One region of the Kitasatospora sp. NPDC048194 genome, then DNA from elsewhere that is predicted to be linked to it. Evidence: riboswitches for the same ligand, from Rfam matches in the RefSeq annotation. Region 1 holds a riboswitch; each other region holds the start of a gene.
The links. Region 1 has a riboswitch for cobalamin ahead of metE (5-methyltetrahydropteroyltriglutamate--homocysteine S-methyltransferase). Riboswitches for the same ligand answer to the same signal wherever they lie in the genome.
Positions count from the first base shown of each region.

Region 2: another riboswitch for cobalamin. It lies ahead of ACGF07_RS15740 (HoxN/HupN/NixA family nickel/cobalt transporter); the one in region 1 lies ahead of metE (5-methyltetrahydropteroyltriglutamate--homocysteine S-methyltransferase).
Region 3: another riboswitch for cobalamin. It lies ahead of ACGF07_RS29630 (cobalamin biosynthesis protein); the one in region 1 lies ahead of metE (5-methyltetrahydropteroyltriglutamate--homocysteine S-methyltransferase).

Region 1 is NZ_JBIDAK010000004.1:185,841-189,077, forward strand. Features, by position in the region: gene ACGF07_RS07795 (ECF transporter S component) at 1-49, shown strand, start outside; gene ACGF07_RS07800 (hypothetical protein) at 67-384, shown strand; gene ACGF07_RS07805 (ABC transporter substrate-binding protein) at 437-733, opposite strand; gene ACGF07_RS07810 (hypothetical protein) at 730-1,359, opposite strand; cobalamin riboswitch at 1,519-1,758, shown strand; gene metE (5-methyltetrahydropteroyltriglutamate--homocysteine S-methyltransferase) at 1,918-3,237, shown strand, end outside.
Region 2 is NZ_JBIDAK010000011.1:23,510-26,746, forward strand. Features, by position in the region: gene ACGF07_RS15735 (DMT family transporter) at 13-864, shown strand; gene ACGF07_RS15740 (HoxN/HupN/NixA family nickel/cobalt transporter) at 928-2,040, opposite strand; cobalamin riboswitch at 2,072-2,265, opposite strand; gene ACGF07_RS15745 (metalloregulator ArsR/SmtB family transcription factor) at 2,347-2,730, shown strand; gene ACGF07_RS15750 (DNA-formamidopyrimidine glycosylase family protein) at 2,854-3,237, opposite strand, start outside.
Region 3 is NZ_JBIDAK010000034.1:15,540-18,776, reverse strand. Features, by position in the region: gene ACGF07_RS29640 (alpha/beta hydrolase family protein) at 1-197, opposite strand, end outside; gene ACGF07_RS29635 (transcriptional regulator) at 319-1,011, opposite strand; cobalamin riboswitch at 1,252-1,383, shown strand; gene ACGF07_RS29630 (cobalamin biosynthesis protein) at 1,482-2,444, shown strand; gene ACGF07_RS29625 (cobyric acid synthase) at 2,441-3,237, shown strand, end outside.

The sequences.
Region 1 (3,237 bases):
GACGGACCCGGGAACCGCCGTACGACACACCGAAACGGCGTCCACCTGAACCGAAAGGCCATCCACGTGCCCAAACGCGAGAAGCCCACGACGACCACGGTGAACGGCGTCGACGTCGTCCTCCTCACCCCCGGCCAGCACGCCGGACTGGAGTCGGCCCGCCGTCAGCTGGGCGGGGCACAGGCACACGTCGCGAGAATGCGCCTCGACCTGCGACGCAGCCAGCACCTGCTCGGCGAGGCCGAGCGGGTGCTGGCCCACCTGCCCGCCGACCAGGCCGAGGCGGCGGGCGGCCACCTGGCCGACGGGCGCGGGATCGCCGACCTCCTCGCGGACATCCGCGCGACCTTGCCGCGCACCCCGGACTTCGAGAAGCAGCCCTGACAGCTGCCACGCGGACGCGGGCGTCGCTGCCGGTGACCGGCCGACACGGCGGCTACCCCGGTCCGGCCAGGGGGCGGGCCTCCTCGAACGTCACCGGCTCACCCGCGCGCACACCGTGGAGAACGTGGGCCAGGACCTCGGCGCCGCGCACGACCCTGGGGCCGGGACGATTGAAGTAGGACGGGCCGTCGAGGACCCATACCCGGTCGTTGCGGACGGCGGGGACCTCGTCCCAGCCCGGCAGGCCGGTGATCAATGGGAGTTCCCGCTCGGTGCGCGCCGGTGGGAAGCCGCAGGGCAGGAGCAGCAGGACGTCGGGCCGGGCGGCGAGCACCTCGTCCCAGGTCATCGGCTCGGTGTGCTGGCCCGCCTTCGCGAGAAGCGGCTGCCGCCCGCCAGGTCGATCTGCTCGGGCACCCAGTGGCCGGCCGGCCAGAGAGGGTCGAGCCATTCCACCGCGACCACCCGTGGACGGGGCAGACCCTGCACGGCCGCCGACACCCGGGCCAGCCGCGATCGCAGCTCCGCGGCGGCCCGTGACGCGGTGACGGCGACTCCCAGCTCCCGTCCTACGTGTTCCAGACATGCGATGACCTCGGGCAGCGTCCGGGGCTCCAGGCTCAACACGCGCGGACCGCCGTCCAGAACCCGTACCGCCTCGGTCGCACCGCTGTAGGACACGGCACACACCTCGCACAGGTCCTGGGTGAGGACGATGTCGGGGGCGAGGGTGGCCATCAGCTCCACGTCGAGGGTGTAGAGCGACGACCCCTGGTGGGCCGCACCGCCGACAGCCTCAGAAATCTCCCGGCTGGTGAGCCGGTCGGCGTCGAACTCACGCGCCGTCACCACGGGGACTCCGGCAACAGCCGCCGGCGGCCAATCACACTCATGGGTCCGGCCGACCAGGAACTCACTGAGACCGAGCGCGGCAACAATGTCCGTGGCGGCGGGAAGCAGGGAGACGATCCGCATCCTTCGAGCCTAGTCTCGGCGTCCGGAAAGTGAACCGTACGACCGGGGTCCGTCGGCGATCGGACGGGCTTGGGCTCGCAAGGGCACGACGGCTTCAAACGACGTCTCAGTATCCGGGCGGTAGAGCGGTTCTTCAGTCAGAACCCAAGGTTCTTCCTCTAGGCTGGTCGTGCAGCTGGTTCGCCCCGTCCTCCAGGCGGGGCGTCGTAAGAGGGAACCCGGTGACGCCTTTCAACTGGCCAGTCCGGGACTGCCCCGCAGCGGTGAGTGGGAACGACCGCCGTCATACGCACTGGACCCGGGACGGGTCTGGGAAGCGACGGCCAGTAGGTGTCCGCCCTGGAACCAGGACGGGCGCGCCCGCGAGTCCGAAGACCTGCCACTGCCCGTGCGCGACCGTTCGCGCGCGGCAATCCGGTGACCTCGAGGGCGGGTCGGCGACCATACCAGGCGGATCCGGCCCGCAATGCACGGTGGCCACCGCCCGGTTTCGTCATCCCTTCGCGCCTTCGTCCGTCTCCGGGTTCTTGAGGAGACAGACTCGCGAAGGAGAGTCCCTTGACTACGAAGTCCGCAGCCGCGGCAACCCTCGCCACCGCGTACGGCTACCCCCGCCAGGGGCGGGGCCGGGAGCTGAAGAAGGCGATCGAGGGCTACTGGAAGGACACGGTCACCGCCGAGGCACTGCTGGCCACGGCCGCCGACCTGCGCCGCGGGAACTGGCAGCAGCTCGCCGACTCCGGTATCGACGAGGTCCCCACCGGTGACTTCTCGCTCTACGACCACGTGCTGGACACCACAGTGGCAGTCGGCGCTATCCCGGCCCGCCACCGCAAGGCGGTCGAGGCCGACCCGCTGGACGGCTATTTCGCCATGGCGCGCGGCACCCAGGACGTCGCGCCACTGGAGATGACCAAGTGGTTCGATACCAACTACCACTACCTCGTGCCCGAGTTGGGCCCCGACACGGCCTTCGCCGCGAACCCGGCCAAGGCCGTCGGCGAGCTGACCGAGGCGCTCGCCCTCGGCCACGACGCCCGGCCGGTCCTGGTCGGGCCGATCACCTACCTGCTGCTCGCCAAGCCCGCCCCCGGCGTCGCCGAGGACTTCCAGCCGCTGACCCTGCTGGACCGGCTGCTGCCCGTCTACGCGCAGCTGCTGGCCGAACTGAAGGCCGCCGGCGCCGGCTGGGTCCAGCTGGACGAGCCCGCCCTCGTCCAGGACCGCTCCCCGGCCGAGTTGAACGCCGCCGCCCGCGCCTACCGGGACCTCGGCGCCCTCGCCGACCGGCCGAAGCTGCTGGTCGCGAGCTACTTCGAACGCCTCGGCGAGGCCCTGCCCGTCCTCGCCAAGGCCCCCGTCGAGGGCCTGGCGCTGGACTTCACCGGACCGGCCGCCGGCAACCTCGACGACCTGGCCGCCGTGGGCGGGCTGCCCGGCAAGCGGCTGGTGGCCGGGGTGATCGACGGGCGCAACATCTGGATCAACGACCTGGAGAAGTCGCTGGCCACCCTGGCGACCCTGCTCGGCCTGGCCGACCGGGTCGACGTCGCGCCGTCCTGCTCGCTGCTGCACGTGCCGATCGACGCCACGCTCGAACGCGACATCGACCCGCAGATCGCCCGCTGGCTCGCGTTCGCCAAGCAGAAGGCCGCCGAGGCGGCGCTGCTCGCCCGCGGCCTGCGCGAGGGCACCGGCGCGATCACCGCCGAACTCGCCGCCAACCGCGCCGACCTGGGCTCCCGCGCCACCTCGCCGATCACCCGCGACCCGGCCGTGCGCGCCCGGGTCGCCGCCGTCACCGGGGCGGACACCCGCCGCTCCCAGCCCTATTCGGTGCGGGCCGAGGCACAGCGCGCCCGCCTCGCCCTGCCGCTG
Region 2 (3,237 bases), on a different contig from region 1:
CGGGCGCCTCCGGTGACCGTCCTGCTCGCCCTGTCCGCCAGCCTGCTCTGCGGCCTGGGCGACTTCGGCGGCGGCGTCCTCACCCGGCGGCTCCCCGCACTGGCCGTCGTGGTCGCCTCCCAGACCGCGGCGACGGTCGCCCTGCTCCTCGCGCTGCCGGCCACTGGCGGCTGGGCCGACCTCTCCCCCGCGCTCTGGTACGCGGTGGCCGCCGGCGCGATCGGCCCGTTCGCGATGCTCGCCTTCTACCGGGCGCTCGCGCTCGGCCCGATGGGGGTGGTCTCCCCGCTGGCCACCGTCGGCGTCGCCGTGCCGGTCGGCGTCGGACTGGCGCTCGGCGAACGGCCGGGGCCGGTCCAGCTGGCCGGGATCGTGGTCGCACTGGCCGGCGTGGTGCTGGCCGGCGGCCCCGAGCGCGGCGGACCGTCCGCCGCCCGCACCGCCCTGGTGCTGACCCTGGCCGCCGCGTTCGGCTTCGGCGCCAACATGGCCCTGCTCTCCCAGGCCTCGGCCGGCGGCGGGCTGCTGCTCGCACTGTGCGCCCAACGCCTCGTCAACATCGCCGTCGGCGGCGCCGCGCTGGTGGTGAGCCTGCGCGGCACCGACACCTCCGCGCTGCTGCCGGAGCTGCGCTCCCGGCTGCCCCTGCTCACCGGGGTCGGGCTGGCCGACGTCGCCGCGAACGCGGCGTACGCGGCGGCCTCGCACGGCGGTTCGGCAGCGGTGGCCGCGGTGCTCGCCTCGCTGTACCCGGTGGTCACCGCGCTGCTGGCGCGCGGGGTGCTGAAGGAGCGGCTGCGCCCGGTGCAGGTGGTGGGCGCCGGCCTCGCCGTGGCGGGCACCCTCCTGCTCGCGTCCCCCTGAGCCGGGCCGCGGCCCACGACCGCGGCCCAGGACCTCGGCCCGCGACGGCTCCGCGGCGACGGCTCAGGGACGTTCGGGCGTCCAGCGCTTCTCGACGCCCGCCAGCTTCCAGTAGGCGATCGCCGCGGCCCACACCACCACGAACAGCCCGGCGATCGCGTACCCGACGTTGTCCAGCGAGATGTCCGCGATGAAGCCGGTGACCGGGTCGGTCAGGTCGAGCTTCTCGTGCAGCACCCCGACCAGCTCGATGGTGCCGATGATGAACGCCACGGCGATCGACAGTCCGGTGATGGTCAGGTTGTAGTACACCTTGCGCACCGGGTTGGAGAACGCCCACTGGTACGCGAAGTTCATGAACGTCCCGTCCAGGGTGTCGAACAGGCTCATCCCGGCCGCGAACAGCAGCGGCAGGCAGACGATCGCGTACCAGGGCAGCCCGGCCGCCGCGCCCGAGCCGGCCATCACCATCAGGGTCACCTCGGTGGCGGTGTCGAAGCCCAGCCCCAGCACCATGCCCACCGGGAACATCTGCCCCGGCCGGGTGATGGAGCGGGTCGCGCGGTTCAGCACCCGGGCCATGAAGCCGCGCGAGTTGAGGTGCTCCTCCAGTTCCGCCTCGTCGTACCGGCCGGCCCGCATCGAGCGGAACACCTTGAGGATGCCGACCAGCGCCGCCAGGTTGAGCGCGCCGATCAGGTAGAGAAAGGCGCCGGAGGCCGTCGTGCCGACCAGCCCGAGCCACTTGTGGGTGGCCGACTCGTCGTCCATCAGCGTGTTCGCCAGCTGGGCGCCGCCGGCCACCAGGGCGGCCATGATGACCACCATCGAGGAGTGGCCGAGCGCGAACCAGAACCCGACCGAGACCGGCCGCTTGCCGTCCGCCATCAGCTTGCGGGTGGTGTTGTCGATCACCGCGATGTGGTCGGCGTCGAAGGCGTGCCGCATGCCGAGGGTGTACGCGGTGATGCCCAGGCCCACCCCGAAGACCTGGGTGCCGACCGCGTACTCGTGGGGCGCGACCAGGAAGACCAGCGTCCCGAAGGCCACCACGTGCATGGCCAGGATCACCGCCATCAACCCGGCCGTGCGGACGGTGTCCTCGCGCTTCCATCTGAACGTGGGCAGGACGGAGGGGGCCGCCTCGGTCGGGACGGCGGTTTCGGGCAGGGTCATCGTCGGATCACGCTCCAGCACCTCGTGGAATGACTTCGTGAGATGCCGTGGCCGGTCTCCTGGCTTACGGGGCTTCCGCACCCGCCTTCCCAGGCGCACGAGGCGCCCAGTGGCACATGGGTACGGACGACTGTCCCCCGATCACAGTGGCGAGGGCCGCTCCGGACTGGGACCCCTGAGGGTCCGTCACCGGTCTTCCCGAGCACCACGGCGGGCTACACCGTAGGGCTCGTGCTTCACCCTCGCAAGGTTGCGCACCTGTGCAGGTGTGCAGGATCACAGGTCACCGCCTGCGAGAATGTGGGCATGCATCTCGTACCGGCCGACCGCGCGGGCCACCGCACCATCGACGGGCACCGGGTCTGCGAGGCCATCGCCGCGATCGGCGACACCGCGCACGTCCGGTCCTGGGCCGAGCGGTTCTCCCTGCTCGCCGACCCGGGACGGCTCGCCCTGCTGCTCGCCCTGCACCGGGCCGGCCCGCTCGCCGTCAGCGACCTCGCGGTCGCCACCGGCATGCGCGACCCCGCCGTCTCCCAGGCCCTGCGGCTGCTCCGCACGGCCGGCGTGGTCACCGGGGACAAGGACGGACGTGTGGTGCGCTACCGGCTCGTCGACGAAGGCATGCGCCCCCTCCTCGACGAGTGCGCCGCCGCCGAGCACCACGAGCCGACCGCCGCCGCGGGCTGACCGGCCGGATCGGCCTGCCCCGCGCGGCGCCTGACACGGTGTTCGCCGGCGCACGCGGATCCCTTTGCCGGACTCCCCCGGCCGGTCGACCCGGCCCACGGACTGGGCGCCCGGACCGGCCGCTCAGGCCACCTGGCAGGTCGGGCACCAGAAGAGGTTGCGGGCGGCGTGCTCCTCGGTCCGCACCTCCGTGCCGCACACCAGGCAGGGCATCGCGGCGCGGCGGTAGACGTAGACCTCGCCGCCGTGGTCGTCCACCCGCGGCGGTCGGCCCATGGCCTCGGGGGTGTGTTCGGGCCGGACGGTGTCGATGCGCCCGGCGGCGACGCCCTCGCGCATCAGGGCGACCAGGTCGGCCCAGATCGCGTCCCACTCGCCGCGGGTGAGGTCGCGGCCCGCCCGGTGCGGGTTGACGCGGTGGCGGAACAGCACCTCGGCGCGGTAGACGTTGCCCACCCCGGCCAGCACCTTCTGGTCCATCAGCAGCGCGGCGACGGTCGTACGGCT
Region 3 (3,237 bases), on a different contig from region 1:
CGGCGGGTGAAGGTGACCCGCCCGGCGGCGACGCTCTGCACCAGGATCGGGCCGCTCTCCTGCAGGGCCGTCCCCGCGCCCGGCCCGGACCCGGGACTGACCATCCGCTCGGAGGCCCGGCGGCCGATCACCAGGACGGCGGCGGCCCCGGCTCCCACGGCGGCGGCCGCCACCACGGCTGCGGTTCCCCAGCGCATATCGTTCCCCGCTCTGTTCGCGGACCGGTCGGTGTTCGTGCACCAGTTCACCGGGGCCCGGCACCCCGCGGCCACCGGACTGGGCCGTCCGGGCTACGAAAGGCCGAAAAACAACGTCCGATCAGACCGGAACGGCCGTCGGCTGGGCCGCGAGGAGTTCCCAGAAGCGGGGGGTGAGGGGCACCGCCGGGGTGCGGGGCCCGCTGGGCATGCCCCAGTGGGCGGGGACGTGGTGCTCCTGGGCCAGCACGAGCAGGACGGCGGCGAGCTCCTGCTCGGCGACGGGGACGAGCCGGGTGAGCGCGCGCAGGTGCGGCTGCCAGCGGCCGGCGACGCACTGGCGCAGCAGGCGGTCGAGCGCCTCGGCGCGGCCGGTGGCCTCGACCAGCTCGGTCAGTCGCAGGCCCAGCACCACGGCGAGGGCGTAGGTCTGCTCCGCGTCCCCCTCCCACCGGCCGGTCAGCTCGGCCTGCTGGTAGGTGGGCAGCAGCATGCCGACGCGCTCGGCGACCGTCTCCGGGGGGAGCTCCCGGGCGATGCGATGGTCCCGCAGCCGGGTCGGGCGGCCGTCCATCAGATCGGCCGCGGAACACCACAGGGCCCGGGCGAGGGCGATGAACTCGGCCTCGCCCGGGCGCAGCTCCCCGCGCTCCCAGGCGAGGACGTGACCGGCCAGGAGCCGTACGCCGTGGGCGGCCATGCCCTCGGCGACCTGTTCGGGGGTCAGGCCGAGGCCGACGCGGTGGATGCGGGCGGCCTCGGGGGAGAAGGGCACCGGAAGGGGGGCGGCGGCGTGGGGCTTTCTGCGGCGCATGGCACCGAACCGTAGGGGCGCCCCTCGGCGCGCCCCCAGCCCCCGAACGCACGAACCGGGACTGACGAGCCCTCGGCCGCGCTGGTCGATCGCACAGGACGGCGCCCCGCCTCCGTGTGGCCGACCACCCCGCCTCCGTGTGGCCGACCGCCCCGCCTCCGTGTGACCAACCCCTCCGTGACCTCGGTTGACGCGTGGAACGGCCGCGTGATGGGATCCTGGGGCCAAACGGAGGCATGGAGAGGAAGCCGGTGCGAGTCCGGCGCGGTCCCGCCACTGTCACCGGGGAGCACGCTCGGAAAGTGCCACGGCGGGCCGTCAGGAGCCGCTGGAAGGCCCGGGAGTGCGTCCGACCCGGAAGCCAGGAGACTCTCGCCCCCGGTACGTCGATCCAGGGCGCGGACCCTGAGTGAGGACACCCACGCGATGCAGGCTGCCCCGCCCCGCCGGCCCCCGAGCTGCCCGCCGCCGTGCGCCCGCTGACCCGCGCCGCCGCCTTCGCGCTGGGCGCCGTCGCGGGCTACGCCGCCGACGCGCGCTTCGCCGACCCGCGCCGCGGCCACCCGGTCGCCCTCTTCGGCAGCGCCGCGACCCGCCTGGAACGGCGCCTGTGGCGCGACGACCGCGCGGCCGGAACGGCGTACACGGCACTGTGCGTGGGCGCGGTCGCGGCCGGCGCGCTCGCCCTGGACCGCACGGTCGGGCGCCGACCGCTGGGCCGGGCGGCGCTGGCCGCGGCGGCCACCTGGACGGTGCTCGGCGGCACCTCGCTGACCCGGGAGGCGCGGACCGTCGGCCGTTCGCTCGCCGCGGGCGACCTGGCGGCCGCCCGGGAGCGGCTGCCGCACCTGTGCGGGCGGGACCCGAGCGCGCTGGACGGGCAGCAGATCGCCCGGGCGGTGGTCGAGTCGGTGGCCGAGAACACCGCCGACGCCGTGGTGAACGCGCTGACCTGGGGCGCCCTCGCGGGCACGCCGGGCCTGCTGGCCTTCCGCGCGGTGAACACCCTGGACGCGATGGTGGGCCACCGCTCGCCCCGCCACGCCCGCTTCGGCTGGGCCTCGGCCCGGCTGGACGACGTCGCGGGCTGGCCGGGCGCCCGGCTGACGGCCCTGCTGACGGTGGCCGCCGCCCCGGAGCCCGCCACGGCCTGGCGGATCTGGCGGCGCGACGGTTCGGCGCACCCGAGCCCGAACGCGGGGCAGGCCGAGTCGGCCTTCGCCGGAGCGGTCGGCGTACGGCTGGGCGGGACGCTGCGGTACGGCGAGCGGTTGGAGCACCGCCCGGTGCTGGGCGCGGAGTTGCGGCCGGTGACGGTGGACGACATCGAGCGGGCCTGCACGCTGTCGCGGCGGGTGGGCGCACTGGCGCTGGGTACGACGGTCGCGGGGCACGTCCTGCTGCGGCTCCTGGGGAAGAGGAGTGGGACATGACGAACGCGCTGCTGGTCGCCGGGACGACCTCGGACGCGGGCAAGAGCGTGGTGACGGCCGGCATCTGCCGCTGGCTGGCCCGCCAGGGCGTGCGGGTCGCGCCGTTCAAGGCGCAGAACATGTCGCTGAACTCCTTCGTCACCGCCGACGGCGCCGAGATCGGCCGCGCCCAGGCGATGCAGGCGCAGGCCGCCCGGGTGGAGCCGGAGGCGGCGATGAACCCGGTGCTGCTCAAGCCCGGAGCGGACGGCCGCAGCCAGGTGGTGCTGCTCGGCAGGCCGGTCGCCGAGGTCGGCGCGCTGGACTACCGGGAGCGCAAGCCCGTCCTGCTGGAACGCGCCCTGGAGTGCCTGGCGGACCTGCGCCGCCGCCACGACGTGGTGGTGTGCGAGGGCGCCGGCTCGCCCGCCGAGATCAACCTGCGCGACCGGGACATCGCCAACATGGGCCTGGCGACCGCCGCCGGACTGCCCGTGGTGGTGGTCGGCGACATCGACCGCGGCGGGGTGTTCGCGGCGATGTACGGGACGCTGGCACTGCTGTCGGCCGAGGACCAGCGGCACGTCGCCGGCTGGTTCGTCAACAAGTTCCGCGGCGACGCCCGGCTGCTCGCGCCCGGCCTGGAGATGCTGCACGGGCTGACCGGCCGTCCGGTGCTGGGCACGCTGCCGATGCTGCCGGGGCTGTGGCTGGACGCCGAGGACTCGCTCGACCTGTCGACGGTGGTCGACCGGGTGGACGGCCGCGGCCCGCTCGGGGCGGACGTGCTGCGGGTCGCCGTGGTGCGCTTCCC